DNA from 4 places in the Mesorhizobium sp. M0047 genome. Region 2 is predicted to be linked to each of the others. Evidence: predicted binding sites of a transcription regulator. Region 2 holds the regulator's gene; each other region holds the start of a gene.
The links. The regulator PhoB, encoded in region 2, activates phosphate uptake and scavenging genes when phosphate is short. The targets are predictions, from matches to a motif close to TGTCATNNANCTGTCAT.
Positions count from the first base shown of each region.

Region 1 (3,102 bases), on a different contig from region 2:
GTGCCATGCAGGCCGACGATAGCGCCTTGCGCATGCAGCACCCTGGCGATGGCCTCGCCGATGCCCCCGGATGCACCGGTTACGAGCGCCTTGCGGCCGGTCAATTCGAACATTTTTGTCTCCTGATTGAGAAGAACACTCTTTTATAGGGATGGGATCGAATGACGCTTTATGCAAGCGCCGCCAGCGCCGCCTCGACCTCGGCCGCTGAGCCGACCGGGGCCGTGGCGATGTCGCGGTTGATGCGCCGCGCCAATCCTGAAAGCACCTTGCCGGCGCCGATCTCATAAAGCGTGGTGACTCCGTTTGCCCCAAGCCATTCCACTGTCTCGCGCCAGCGCACGCGGGCGATCACCTGCTCGACCAGACGCCGCGCGATCTCGTCGGGGTCATTGGTCGGGGTGACGCTGACGTTGGAAACGATGGGCACCATCGGCGCGGCCTTCGCCACGCTGGCGAGTGCCTCGCGCATGATCTCGGCGGCGGGCGTCATCAGCGCGGAGTGGAAGGGCGCAGACACCTGCAGCATCAGCGCGCGCTTGGCTCCCTTTTCAGTGCACAGTTTTGCCGCCAGTTCCACCGCGGCTCTTGCACCGGAAATGACCAACTGGCCACCGCCATTGTCGTTCGCCACCTGGCAGACAGAGCCCTTCCCGGACGCCTGGGCGGCCTCGGCGCAGGCAGCTTCGACATCGGCCTGCTCCAGTCCGATGATCGCCGCCATAGCGCCCTCGCCGGCCGGCACCGCCGCCTGCATGGCGTTGCCACGGATGCGCAAGAGCCGGGCGGCATCGGCAACCGAAACGAAGCCCGCCGCCGCGAGCGCCGAATATTCGCCCAGCGAATGGCCGGCGACATAGGCGACTTTGCCTTTCAGCGACAAACCACGCGCTTCCAGCGCCCGGATCGCGGCCAGCGACACCGCCATCAGCGCCGGTTGCGCATTGGCGGTCAGCGTCAACGTCTCTTCCGGTCCTTCCCAGATCAGCTTCGTCAGGTTTTCGCCGAGCGCGTCATCGACCTCCTGGAAAATCCTGCGCGCCTCCGGAAAGGCGTCGGCGAGATCCTTGCCCATGCCGACAGCCTGGCTGCCTTGTCCAGGAAAGGTGAATGCAACGGCCATGCGAGGGCTCCCAAGGGTTGGTTTTGCTTGCCTGGTAGACGAGTTTTGCTTGCCTGTGACGCAAGGCAGGCTGCCAAGTCAAGCCACTTCAATCCTTCCTGACGGCAGTGTCACCCGCCGAGTGCCTATTCCGAAAAGCTTTTTGCCGATCACACCTGATGAAAACCGCTCACGATTCGTTTGCTGGCTCTTCTTATTTTGCTTACAGGCGCTAGCATTGCGTGACAAATCCATGACAATCGAGTGACGTGTTGTCGCTGGGTGGGGAAATCAAAAGTGGCAAAGAGTTCAAAACGCGCCGGTAAGGCCGCGCCACAGTTCCTGGAAGACGACCCCTCCACCGGCTACCTGCCGGGCAGGAGATGGCCGGTCGTGCGCTATGGTCTGGTCAGCCTGGCCATCGCTGCCATCCTGGTGTTTGCCATCGAACTGATCGTGCGCGGCGACTTTGCCGGCACGGTCTCCTTCTTCCTGCAGCCGCTCAAGCCGGGCTGGACCACCATTGTCGTGTTTGCGCTGATCCTGGTTGGCCTCGATGCGGTGCTTGGGCGCAGCCACCAGAGCCTGATGATTGTCGCGCCGCTGACGCTTTCCCTTGCTTTCGTCGGTCACCAGAAGTCTCACTATCTCGGCGATCCGCTCTATCCGACCGATTTCCTCTATGCCCGCCAGATCTTCGCGCTGTTGCCGCTGCTGGTGCGCGACCGGCCGATGACCGCGCTCGCCATGGTCGTCGGCATCGTCGCCGGCCTGTCGCTGCTCGTCTACGGCTGGCGGCTGTGGCGCCGCAAGGTACCGGCGCTCAGCCGCAAGGGGCGCCTTGCCCGGCTGACGCTGGCAGTGCCGCTGCTCGCCTTCTTCGTTTCGATCATGGATTACGCCACCTTCTCCTGGACCAGGGATCGGCTGCAGATCATACCGATCATGTGGGACCAGAAGGAGAACTATGCCTCCAACGGTTTTGCGCTGGCCTTTGCTCTCAACGTGCCGATGGCGCATGTCTCGGCGCCACCGGGCTATTCCGACAAGGCAATTGCCGCGATCGGCAGGCCTGATGTAAGCGCCTCGGTACCGGCCGAGAAGCCCGACATCATCATCGTCATGAGCGAATCCTTCTGGGATCCGACCAAGCTGCCCGGAGTCAGCATCAAGCCAGATCCGATCCCCAACGTACGGGCACTGCGCTCGGGCTCTATGTTCTCGCCGGAATTCGGCGGCATGACCGCCAACATCGAGTTCGAGGCGTTGACCGGCTTCTCGAATGCGTTCCTGCCTGCCGGAAGCATCCCCTATCAGCAGTACGTGCGCACGCCGACGCCTTCGCTGGCAACCTTCCTCAAGAGCCAGGGTTACCGGGCGCGCGCCATCCACCCCGGCACGAACTGGTTCTGGAACCGTGGCGCGGTCTATGCTGATTTCGGGTTCAACGACTTCAAATCGGAAGAGACGCTGCCGCCAATGCAAAAGCGCGGGCCGCTGGCATCGGACGCAGCGATGACCGACGAGATCATCAGCGAGGCGGACGCCAGCGACGAGCCGGTGTTCTTCTTTGCCGTCAGCCTGCAAAACCACGGCCCCTATGAGCCGAACCGCTACTACAATCCGACGCATACGGTGCAGGCGCCGATCAGCCAATGGGCGCGCGAATCGCTGCTCAGCTACGCCGAGGGCTCAGCCGACGCCGATCGTGGTCTTGAACGCCTCGTCGAATGGGCGAAGAAGCGCTCCCGCCCGACCGTGATCGCCTTCTTCGGCGACCATCTGCCGCCGCTGGGGCCGGTCTACGTCGAAACCGGGTTCCTCAAGGACAATGTCGCACCGCGCAAGGAAGCGTCGCCCGAGGCCGCCCTCGAACATCACAAGACGCCGCTGGTCATCTGGTCGAACCGCACCGGGCCTGCTGAAGACATAGGTGCCGTCAGCCCGGCCTTCCTGCCCTATCATATCCTGAAGACGGCCGGCATCACTCATCCCTACTA
Region 1 covers NZ_JAMYUW010000001.1:221,507-224,608, forward strand. The annotation lists gene fabG (3-oxoacyl-[acyl-carrier-protein] reductase) at 1-113, opposite strand, end outside; gene fabD (ACP S-malonyltransferase) at 170-1,123, opposite strand; gene NKJ89_RS01100 (LTA synthase family protein) at 1,400-3,102, shown strand, end outside.
Region 1: the regulator PhoB is predicted to act here: its motif matches at 1,345-1,361, upstream of NKJ89_RS01100 (LTA synthase family protein).

Region 2 (3,102 bases):
AAGTGAAGTCATAGCCGTTAAGGCGCACCACATCGGTCGCACCGAAATCGAAGATAAGATCGCTCCCATTTCCTTTGGAGATGGCGAAAGTGTCGGCGCCGTCACCGCCGATCAGGACATCATTTCCCTTGCCGCCATCCAGCGTCTGATGACCCGACCCGCCCTTGATGATGTTGTCCAACGCATTTCCGAACGCATATCGATTGGCGCCGGTAACGACCAGGTTCTCGAAATTGTCGGGGAGCTTGTAGCTCATCCAGGTGTCGATCGTGTCGATCCCGGCCCCGGGATCTTCGACCGCCTTATTGTTGGTGGAATAGAGGTGATAGTAGTCATCGCCGGCGCCACCGTACATCGTGACATTGACGCCGGTGTCTCCCCAGAAGGAGTCGTTGCCTGAGGTGCCGTGCAGTTCGGCCCCGGCTCCGGTTGCCGAGAACCAATGACTGGACGCGCCGGTGTAGGGAAGAGGAATACCTTTGGCGTTTAAGACCGTGCTCATCAGAAATCCTTCCTCTTAGTGTCCGACCTGGTCAAGTCATTCGGCGCAGGGTCCGGCGACCGCTTTCAAAGCAACGTTGCAACGAACGAGATCGTTCCCGCGGAATCGTCATCCGATCCAAGATCGTATTGGCTATTCGGAGCACATACAATCAATAAAGAAGAGGGAAACTCGCTCTTAGTCGGATGCAATTTTTAATAAAATTGCGCATTTATGCGAAACCACGTCCTCTAGTGGGCACATAGCCATATTAGTTCGAATTGTTTCTTGAGGCGCGCGACTTTGATCGGAGGTCTGCGGGCAAGATAGCAATGTGACCAACTAAAGTGTCACGGGCCGTGCCTGCGGCCAGCCTGGCAGAAAAGCGAATTGGGAGATCGGAGGGCAATCGCCAGCCAGTCAAGGTACGCGCCGAGCCCACGACCGCGAAGGGCAGTTTAGACTTCGATCCTGCCTGCTTGAATGTCTGCCATCGCGTGGCCATTGGCGACCACCTGCTGATCGAATTTGAACCTTGGTTCCGATCTATCGGCTAATCTTCCCTGATAGCGTACCCTGCACCCCGAATGGTGCGGATCACGTCGGGCATGCGGCCGTTGTTGACGGCCTTGCGCAGCCGCCCGACATGCACGTCTACCGTGCGTTCGTCGATGTAGATCGTTTCGCCCCAGACGTTGTCGAGCAGCTGGCTGCGCGAGAACACGCGGCCGGGATGGCGCATCATGAATTCGAGCAGGCGGAATTCGGTCGGCCCGAGCCGGATCTCGCTCTTCTTGCGATAGACCCGGTGCGATTCTCGATCGAGCACGATGTCGCCGACCTTCAGCACGCTGGACAGCAGTTCCGGCTTGGCACGGCGCAGCAGCGCCTTGACCCTGGCCATGAACTCCGGTGTCGAAAACGGCTTGACCAGATAATCGTCGGCGCCGGTCGAGAGGCCCCGCACGCGATCGCTCTCCTCGCCGCGCGCGGTCAGCATGATGATCGGCAGCCGCTCGGTCTCGGGACGCATTCGCAGGCGCCGGCAGAGTTCGATGCCGGAAACCGCCGGCACCATCCAGTCGAGCACCAGAAGGTCAGGCACGTTCTCCTGCAGCCGGATCTCGGCCTCGTCGCCGCGCGTCACGACCTCGACCTGATAGCCCTCGGACTCCAGATTGTAACGGAGCAGCACGCCTAGCGGCTCCTCGTCCTCCACCACCATGATGCGTGGCGCGATCATCGGCTGGTTACCTCTGTCGTCATGCCGCGGGCGCGGACATTGTCGTCTCGTCCTGTTTCGGACGATTGGCCGGCAGCTGCGTGCCGGTCAAAACATAATAGGCATTTTCCGCGATGTTGGTGACATGGTCGCCGATGCGCTCGAGGTTCTTGGCGCAGAACAAAAGATGCGTGCACGCGGTGATGTTGCGCGGGTCTTCCATCATATAGGTGAGAAGCTCGCGGAACACGGAGGTGTATTTGACGTCGATGCGTTCGTCGTCGGCACGCAGTTTCGCCAGCGCGGCGGCGTCACGCGCCGCATATTCCTCGATGACGCCCTGCACCTGGATCAGCACCAGTTGTGCCATTCCATCGATCGAGTGCGAAAGGTCGCGCGGCGTGACGCTGAGGCCGACAGTGCCGACACGCTTGGCGATGTTCTTGGCAAGGTCGCCGATGCGTTCGAGATCGCCGGCCATGCGGATAGAACCGACGACATGGCGCAGATCATCGGCCATCGGCTGCCGCTTGGCGATCAGCGTGATGGCGCGGTCGTCGAGCTCGCGCTGGCGCGCGTCCATGATCGCATCATCGGAGACGACGCGCTGTGCCAAGGCGTTGTCGGAATTCAAGAGCGCCTTGGTCGCACCGCCGACCATCGAGCTGGCGAGATCGCCCATGTCGCTGATGAGCTTGCTGATCTGACCGAGATCCTCGTCGAAAGAAGCGACTGTATGTTCGCTCATGATCCTGTTCCTCGTATGCCTGAGCTCAGCCGAAGCGGCCGGTGATGTAGTCCTGCGTGCGCTTCTCGCGGGGCGACGTGAATATCCTCTCCGTGCGGTCGAACTCGACCAGCTCGCCCAGATACATGAAGGCCGTCTGCTTCGATACGCGCGCCGCCTGCTGCATGTTGTGGGTGACGATGACGATCGTGTAATCGGCTTGCAACTCGTCGATGAGCTCCTCGATCTTGGCGGTCGACAGCGGGTCGAGCGCCGAAGCGGGCTCGTCGAGCAGGATGACTTCCGGCTTCACCGCTACGGTGCGGGCGATGCAGAGCCGCTGCTGCTGACCGCCGGAGAGGCTGAGGCCGCTGGCGTCAAGCTTGTCCTTGACCTCGGTCCAGAGTGCCGCGCGCTTCAGCGCCTGCTCGACGCGGCCGTCCATCTCCGACTTGCTCAGCTTCTCGTAGAGCCTGATGCCGAACGCGATGTTTTCATAGATCGACATCGGAAATGGCGTCGGCTTCTGGAACACCATGCCGATCTTGGTGCGCAGCAGGTTGAGGTCCTGCGAGCGGTCGAGAACGTTCTGGCCGTCGAGCAGCACCTGACCTTCGGCCGTCTGCTTGGGATAGAGCTCGTAGATGCGGTTGAAGACGCGCAGCAGCGTCG
Region 2 covers NZ_JAMYUW010000019.1:59,591-62,692, forward strand. The annotation lists gene eglC (endo-1,3-1,4-beta-glycanase EglC) at 1-502, opposite strand, end outside; gene phoB (phosphate regulon transcriptional regulator PhoB) at 1,035-1,724, opposite strand; gene phoU (phosphate signaling complex protein PhoU) at 1,744-2,451, opposite strand; gene pstB (phosphate ABC transporter ATP-binding protein PstB) at 2,477-3,102, opposite strand, start outside.

Region 3 (3,102 bases), on a different contig from region 2:
CAGTCCGATCGTCGCCCTAGAATACCACTTGCACTTCACAATCAGTTTGCTATAAGAAACTGATTGTGAAGTGCAAGTGGTTATTGAGAGGAGGCTCGCATGCCCAAACTTCGTGTCAACGCTTTCACCCTATCGCTCGACGGTTATGGCGCCGGTCCCGATCAGGATCTGCAAAATCCGCTCGGCGTCGGTGGGGAATCCTTGCACAAGTGGTTTGTCGACACTCGCACCTTCCGTGAGATGGTGCTCGGACAAGATGGCGGCACCACCGATATAAACGAGGCGTTCGCGGCGCGCAGTTTCGAGAATGTCGGCGCATGGATCCTCGGCCGCAACATGTTCGGACCGATCCGCGGCGAATGGCCCGATGACAGCTGGAAGGGCTGGTGGGGCGATAACCCGCCCTACCATGTGCCGGTTTTCGTGTTGACCCATCACAAGCGCGAACCGATCGTCATGGAGGGCGGCACGACCTTCTATTTCATCACCGACGGCATCCATTCGGCACTTGAACAGGCAAAAGCAGCGGCTAATGGCAAGGACGTGCGGGTGGGCGGCGGCGTCGCCACCATCCAGCAATATCTCCAGGAGAAGCTGATCGATGAGATGCATCTGGCGATCGCGCCGGTGCTGCTCGGTACGGGCGAGAACCTTTTTGGCGGCCTGGACATGGTCAAGCTCGGCTATGTCTGCAGCGAGCAGGTTGCGACGCCGCTCGCCACGCACGTCACCATCAAGCGGGCTTAGGTGGAGAGCCAATCTCCCCCCGCGAGGGGGAGATCGCAGCTTCGTCTATCTCAATACTTCTCCGGCACATAAAGCTCGCGCGGTAGCGTCTGGCGCTCGTATTCGGGGTTGAAGACGCGCTCGGGCAGCGTGATCTCCTCGTGCGGCACCTCCTCATATGGCATTTGCTTGAGCAGGTGGTCGATGCAGTTCAGCCGCGCCCGCTTCTTGTCGTTGCCCTCGACGATGAACCAAGGGGCTTCCGGGATGTTGGTCCGGATGAAAGTTTCTTCCTTTGCCTTGGTGTACTGTTCCCAGCGCACACGCGACTGCAGGTCCATCGGCGACAGTTTCCACTGCTTCATGGGATCGTGGATGCGCATCAGAAAGCGCATCTGCTGTTCCTCGTCGGTGATCGAGAACCAGTATTTGACGACGGTGATGCCCGAGCGGACCAGCATGCGCTCGAACTCCGGCACGTCGCGGAAGAATTCTTCGACCTGATCGGGCTGGGCAAAGCCCATTACCCGTTCGACGCCCGAGCGGTTGTACCAGGAGCGGTCGAACAGCACGATTTCGCCGCCGGCCGGCAGATGCGGGACATAACGCTGGAAATACCATTGCGACTTCTCGCGCTCGGTCGGCGCCGGCAGTGCCACGACACGGCAGATGCGCGGGTTGAGCCGCTGGGTGATGCGCTTGATGACGCCGCCCTTGCCGGCCGAATCGCGGCCCTCGAAAATCACCACCAGCTTTTTCTTGTGGTATGCGACCCAGGACTGCAGCTTGATCAGTTCGGACTGCAAGGTGATCAAGTCGCGAAAATACTGCATGCGTTCGATCGAAGGCGGATGCGCGTTCTTGTAGATCTTGGCGATCTCCATCGACAGCGCCGGCTCCGATATTTCGAGCTCATAGTCCTCGTCTAGCGTGTCGGCGAGCTCGGCTTCAAGCCAGTCCCTGGCTGGAGAATTCTGCTTTAGCTCGGTCATATCAGTTGCTCCGCTTGCAAGCGCTGTCGGTCCACGTCGGCGCCCGTAGTTGCTGGCTTGCGTCTCGGAGCGGCAACACCTGAGCCGACTTCAATATAGGCCGGTAATGACGGTTTTATTGCAGCCTGGAACATGACGTCGCCGCTGCAAACCCCGTGAGGCACGATCGATCCGTTGTCGTGGCATGGCGACAAGCTGCTCAAATTGTCCTACAAATAGCGGCCACATTCGGGGTGGCCTTCCCCAACGCCCCTTCCCTAATGCAATCGCGAGGACTGACATGGAATACCGCACTCTCGGCCGTTCCGGCCTGAAGGTTTCGACGCTGACAATGGGCACCATGACTTTCGGCGGCGCCGGCGCGTTTTCGGCTGTCGGCAAAACCGACCTCGACGAGGCGCGCCGGATGATCGACCTCTGCATCGATGCCGGCATCAACGTCATCGACACCGCCAATGTCTATTCGAACGGCATTTCGGAGGAGATCATTGGCGAAGCCCTCGGCGGCAAGCGCAAGGGCGACGTGTTGATCGCATCGAAGGCACGGATGCGGATCGGCAAAGGTCCCAACGATGAGGGCCTGTCGCGCCATCACCTGATCCGCGAATGCGAAAAGAGCCTGAAGCGGCTCAAGACCGACGTCATCGACATCTACTTCCTGCACGAATGGGATGGCGTAACGCCGCTGGAAGAAACCATCGCCGCGCTCGACACGCTGGTTGCCCAGGGCAAGATCCGTTATGTCGGCTGTTCCAACTATTCCGGCTGGCAGGTGATGAAGGCGCTCGGCATCAGCGACAGCCATCACCAGCCGCGCTTCGTCACCCAGCAGATCCACTACACGCTGGAAGCGCGCGAGGCGGAATATGAATTGCTGCCGATTTCCGTCGACCAGGGGCTCGGCGTCCTGGTCTGGAGCCCGCTTGCCGGCGGATTGCTGTCCGGCAAATACCGCCGCGACAGCCCCACCGCCCGCCAGCTCGCCGGCTGGTCCGAACCGCCGATCCGCGACGAGGACCGGCTGTGGCGGATCGTCGACGTGCTTGTCGAGATCGGCACGCAGCGCGGTGTGTCGGCGGCGCAGGTGGCACTGGCCTGGCTGCTCGGCCGGCCGGCGGTCAGTTCGCTGGTGATCGGCGGTAGAACCGAAGCGCAGTTCCAGGACAACATCGCGGCGGCGAGCCTGGTGCTCACCGGCGACGAACGCGGTCGCCTCGACGCGGTCAGCCGGCCGCCCTTGCTCTATCCCTACTGGCACCAGCAGCTGACGGCAAAGGACCGCTTCGGCCCCGCCGATCTGGTGATTGACCGAAGCGGCATCTGACGAGCGAAATTCGGCGCCAAAGCCCGCGACGCTCTAACTCTGGATAAAGCGCCAGACCTC
Region 3 covers NZ_JAMYUW010000022.1:13,667-16,768, reverse strand. The annotation lists gene NKJ89_RS20855 (dihydrofolate reductase family protein) at 100-747, shown strand; gene ppk2 (polyphosphate kinase 2) at 798-1,718, opposite strand; gene NKJ89_RS20845 (aldo/keto reductase) at 1,999-3,042, shown strand; gene NKJ89_RS20840 (glycosyl transferase family 90) at 3,076-3,102, opposite strand, start outside.
Region 3: the regulator PhoB is predicted to act here: its motif matches at 1,825-1,841, upstream of ppk2 (polyphosphate kinase 2).

Region 4 (3,102 bases), on a different contig from region 2:
CGGAGTGGGATTCCATCGGCAAGAACGCATCGTCGGGCTGTGTGCGTTTCATGAACCAGGACATCATCGACCTTTACAGCCGGGTCAACGGCGTCGCGCCGGTCTTCGTGCGCCCCAATCTGTCGGCTGCCGGCAAGATCATGGCCGTTTCGAGCAGGACCGCCGAGCCGATCGATGCGGGCGTGCCAAGGGACGCGGAGATGTTGAAGTAAGCCGTCACGATCCCTCAGGCGGACGCGCTCAGCGCGCCCGCCTTTGTGTTGTCGTTACTTCTTGGCCAGACCCGGCAGCGTGACCTGGTAGACCAGGAACATGGTGTCGACATCGGCGCCGTCCTCGGCCTTGTAGGGCGCACCGATCTGGAAGCCGTCCTGGGCGAGGAAGTCGTTGTCGTTGGCGACGAACAGGAAATAGTCGTCGGGCAGTTTCGGATCGAGCACGCTGACCACCGACATCGCCTCCCACTTCTCCGACAGGTTGTTCTTGTCGTTTGGCGCGCCATTATGCAGGCCGAAGCGGCCGAGTTCGGCACTATCGTTGATATCGATGAACGGCGTCAGTTTTGCCGGCGTCACCGACGGGTCGAGCACGCCCTTGGGCGCCAGCGGCTTGTCGGCGGCATCGAAGGCGCCGCCGGCAATATCGGTCGCGGCCGAGACGTCGACGACGAAGATCTGGCGCACCAGCGAGGTGTCGCCTTTCACGCCCTGGCCGTTGCCGCTGTCGCGCGCCAGCATCAGGAAGGCCTGATCCGACAACGCCACGATCTCGCTTTGCGCGGCGATCTTGGTCTTGCCCTTGGCATCCTTGAACACCGGCAGCGGCACGACATACTCATGCGCTAGCTTGAGATGGGCGAGGTCGGAAGCGTCATAGACCAGCGCCCTGGTGTTCTGGCGGGTCGAGGCGGAATCGCCGCCATCCTGCCGGGGCGCCGACTGCAGCACGGCGATCAGGAACTTGCCGTCGGGCGTCATCGCCATGCCTTCGAGGCCCTGGTTGTTCTGGCGGCCGGTATCGGGATCCTTCGGATCGGGCTCGGCCGCACCCGGGCCGGGATTGTCGGAGGCGAAGTTCGGCGCGCCGTGGCGCATCGGCACGAGGGCGGCGGGCGGCTGGGTCGCCGACAGCAGATGTCCGTCGGCGGAGAACCGGTAGATGTTGGGGCCGTATTCGTCCGAGATGAACATGGTGCCGTCGGGCAGGCGCGCGATCGCCTCGTTGTCGAGCGCCAGCTTGCCGCTGGCTTCGGGCAGGATCGGCATGTCGCCGCTTGCCGCGCGCACGCCGTTGAGCGGATCGAGGCCGGTGGCATCGGCACCCTTGTCGTCGGTGAGAAGCATGGTGTCGGCAAGCGTTGCCTTGACGCCCGTCTGCTCCTGGCCGGCAGCCGGTGCGGTGCCTGGTGCTGCCGGGGTAAACTCGATGCCGATAGTGTTGAGGCGCGGCCGGTAGTCGGTGGTGCCGACGACATTGTAACCGCGGTCCGGCAGCAGCCAGAGCGAGCCTTTGTAGCCGCCCGCATCACGTGTCCAGCTGGCGGTGTCGATCGACATGCCGGAGCCCGAGCCGAAGGTCTCGCCGAACTTGTCGCGCTGGGCGGCCGGGATGCGGCCGACGCCGACCAGTCCCTTGTTGACGAGGCCGCCGATCGTCGCGGTGCTGTCGGCGAGCGCCGGCGTCAAGGCGGCGAACAAGGCCAGCGCGACGCCGAGCGACGCGGTTCGGTGCAGGTGTTTCATGGATGAACCTCTTTGTGAGATGCGCCGAAGCGGCCGCAGGACGAAAAGCTGATAGAGGTGCAACATTGATGATGCCGCGCGCTCCCGAAACGCGGTCTACGGCGCGAACATGATGCTTGCGTGACAGCGCACGATGCATGCCTGCCGTCTTTTCTACGCGACGACAAAAAAATGCGATTGGCGGAAAGAATTAATCACTTCGTCAGGACCTGGTCGACGACCGACATCTCGAATGCGCAGGCCGCGCACGGGACCCGTCATTCCCGGATATTCATGGAATTGGCCGAGGCGGGCGAGAAGCCGGTCGATCGAAACGCGTTTATCGGACCGCGCAGCATCAGTCGCTGTCGCGCGCCACCAGCTCCAGCGGCCAGACCTCGCGCATGATCCGCGGACCATCCGGGCCGGCGAAGGCGGGCAGCGACGCCAGCAGCATTTCGGCGAGCCGCTGTCCCATCGGCTCCAGCGCCGGGCGGAAGGCGGTCAGCGCCGGCGAGAAGTAGCGGCAGAGCGGCGTGTCGACGATGACGGTCACCGCCATGTCGTGACCCGGCCTGATGCCCATCTCGGCCAGCGCCTTGCAGCCGCCAAGCGCCATCGCGTCATTGTTGAAGATGATGGCGGTCGGCGGGTCCTTGGAGCGCATCACCTGCGGCGTCATTTCGTAGCCTGCGGCCTCGTTGATGAAGCCGGACGCAATCAGCTCGGGGTCGACCTCGATGCCATGCCGCCGCAAGGCCTTGCGGTAGCCGGTCAGGAACAGATAGCCGAAATTGAGGTCGAGCGACGGGCGGATGGCGGCGATGCGGCGGTGGCCGCGCGCCACGAGGCGGTCGACCGCATCGGCTCCGGCCTTTTCGAAATCGAGGTCGAGGGAAGGGTAGGACTTGGCTCCGGAGCGGCTGCGCCCGAGCGTGGCGAATGGGAAACCGACCTGGGTGAGATAGTCGATGCGCTCGTCCTCGCGCCGCGTCCAGGCCAGCACCACTGCATCGGCCCGGCGCGTCTCGACGACACGGCGCAGGCGCTCCTGCTGATAGTCGCCCGGAGCGCCCATGACCACGATCAGGTCGAGCCCGCTTTCGGCGAGCCTTGCCTGCAGCCCGATCAGGAGCGGAATGAAGAACGGCTCGCCATATTGCTGGTCGCCCGGATGCGGCTGCATCATGAAGGCGATCGAATGGGTGGCGCCTTGCCGCAAGCTGCGGCCGGATTGGTTCGGCGAGTAGTTGAGTGTCCTGGCCGCTTCGAGCACGCGTTGGCGCGTGTCGGCATTGACGTCGGCACGGCCGTTAAGGGCGCGCGACACCGTGCCGATCGAAATGTTCAGGTGACGGGCAAGATCGTGAATGCTGGATGC
Region 4 covers NZ_JAMYUW010000016.1:3,367-6,468, reverse strand. The annotation lists gene NKJ89_RS17145 (L,D-transpeptidase) at 1-212, shown strand, start outside; gene NKJ89_RS17140 (esterase-like activity of phytase family protein) at 267-1,742, opposite strand; gene NKJ89_RS17135 (LacI family DNA-binding transcriptional regulator) at 2,080-3,102, opposite strand, start outside.
Region 4: the regulator PhoB is predicted to act here: its motif matches at 1,852-1,868, upstream of NKJ89_RS17140 (esterase-like activity of phytase family protein).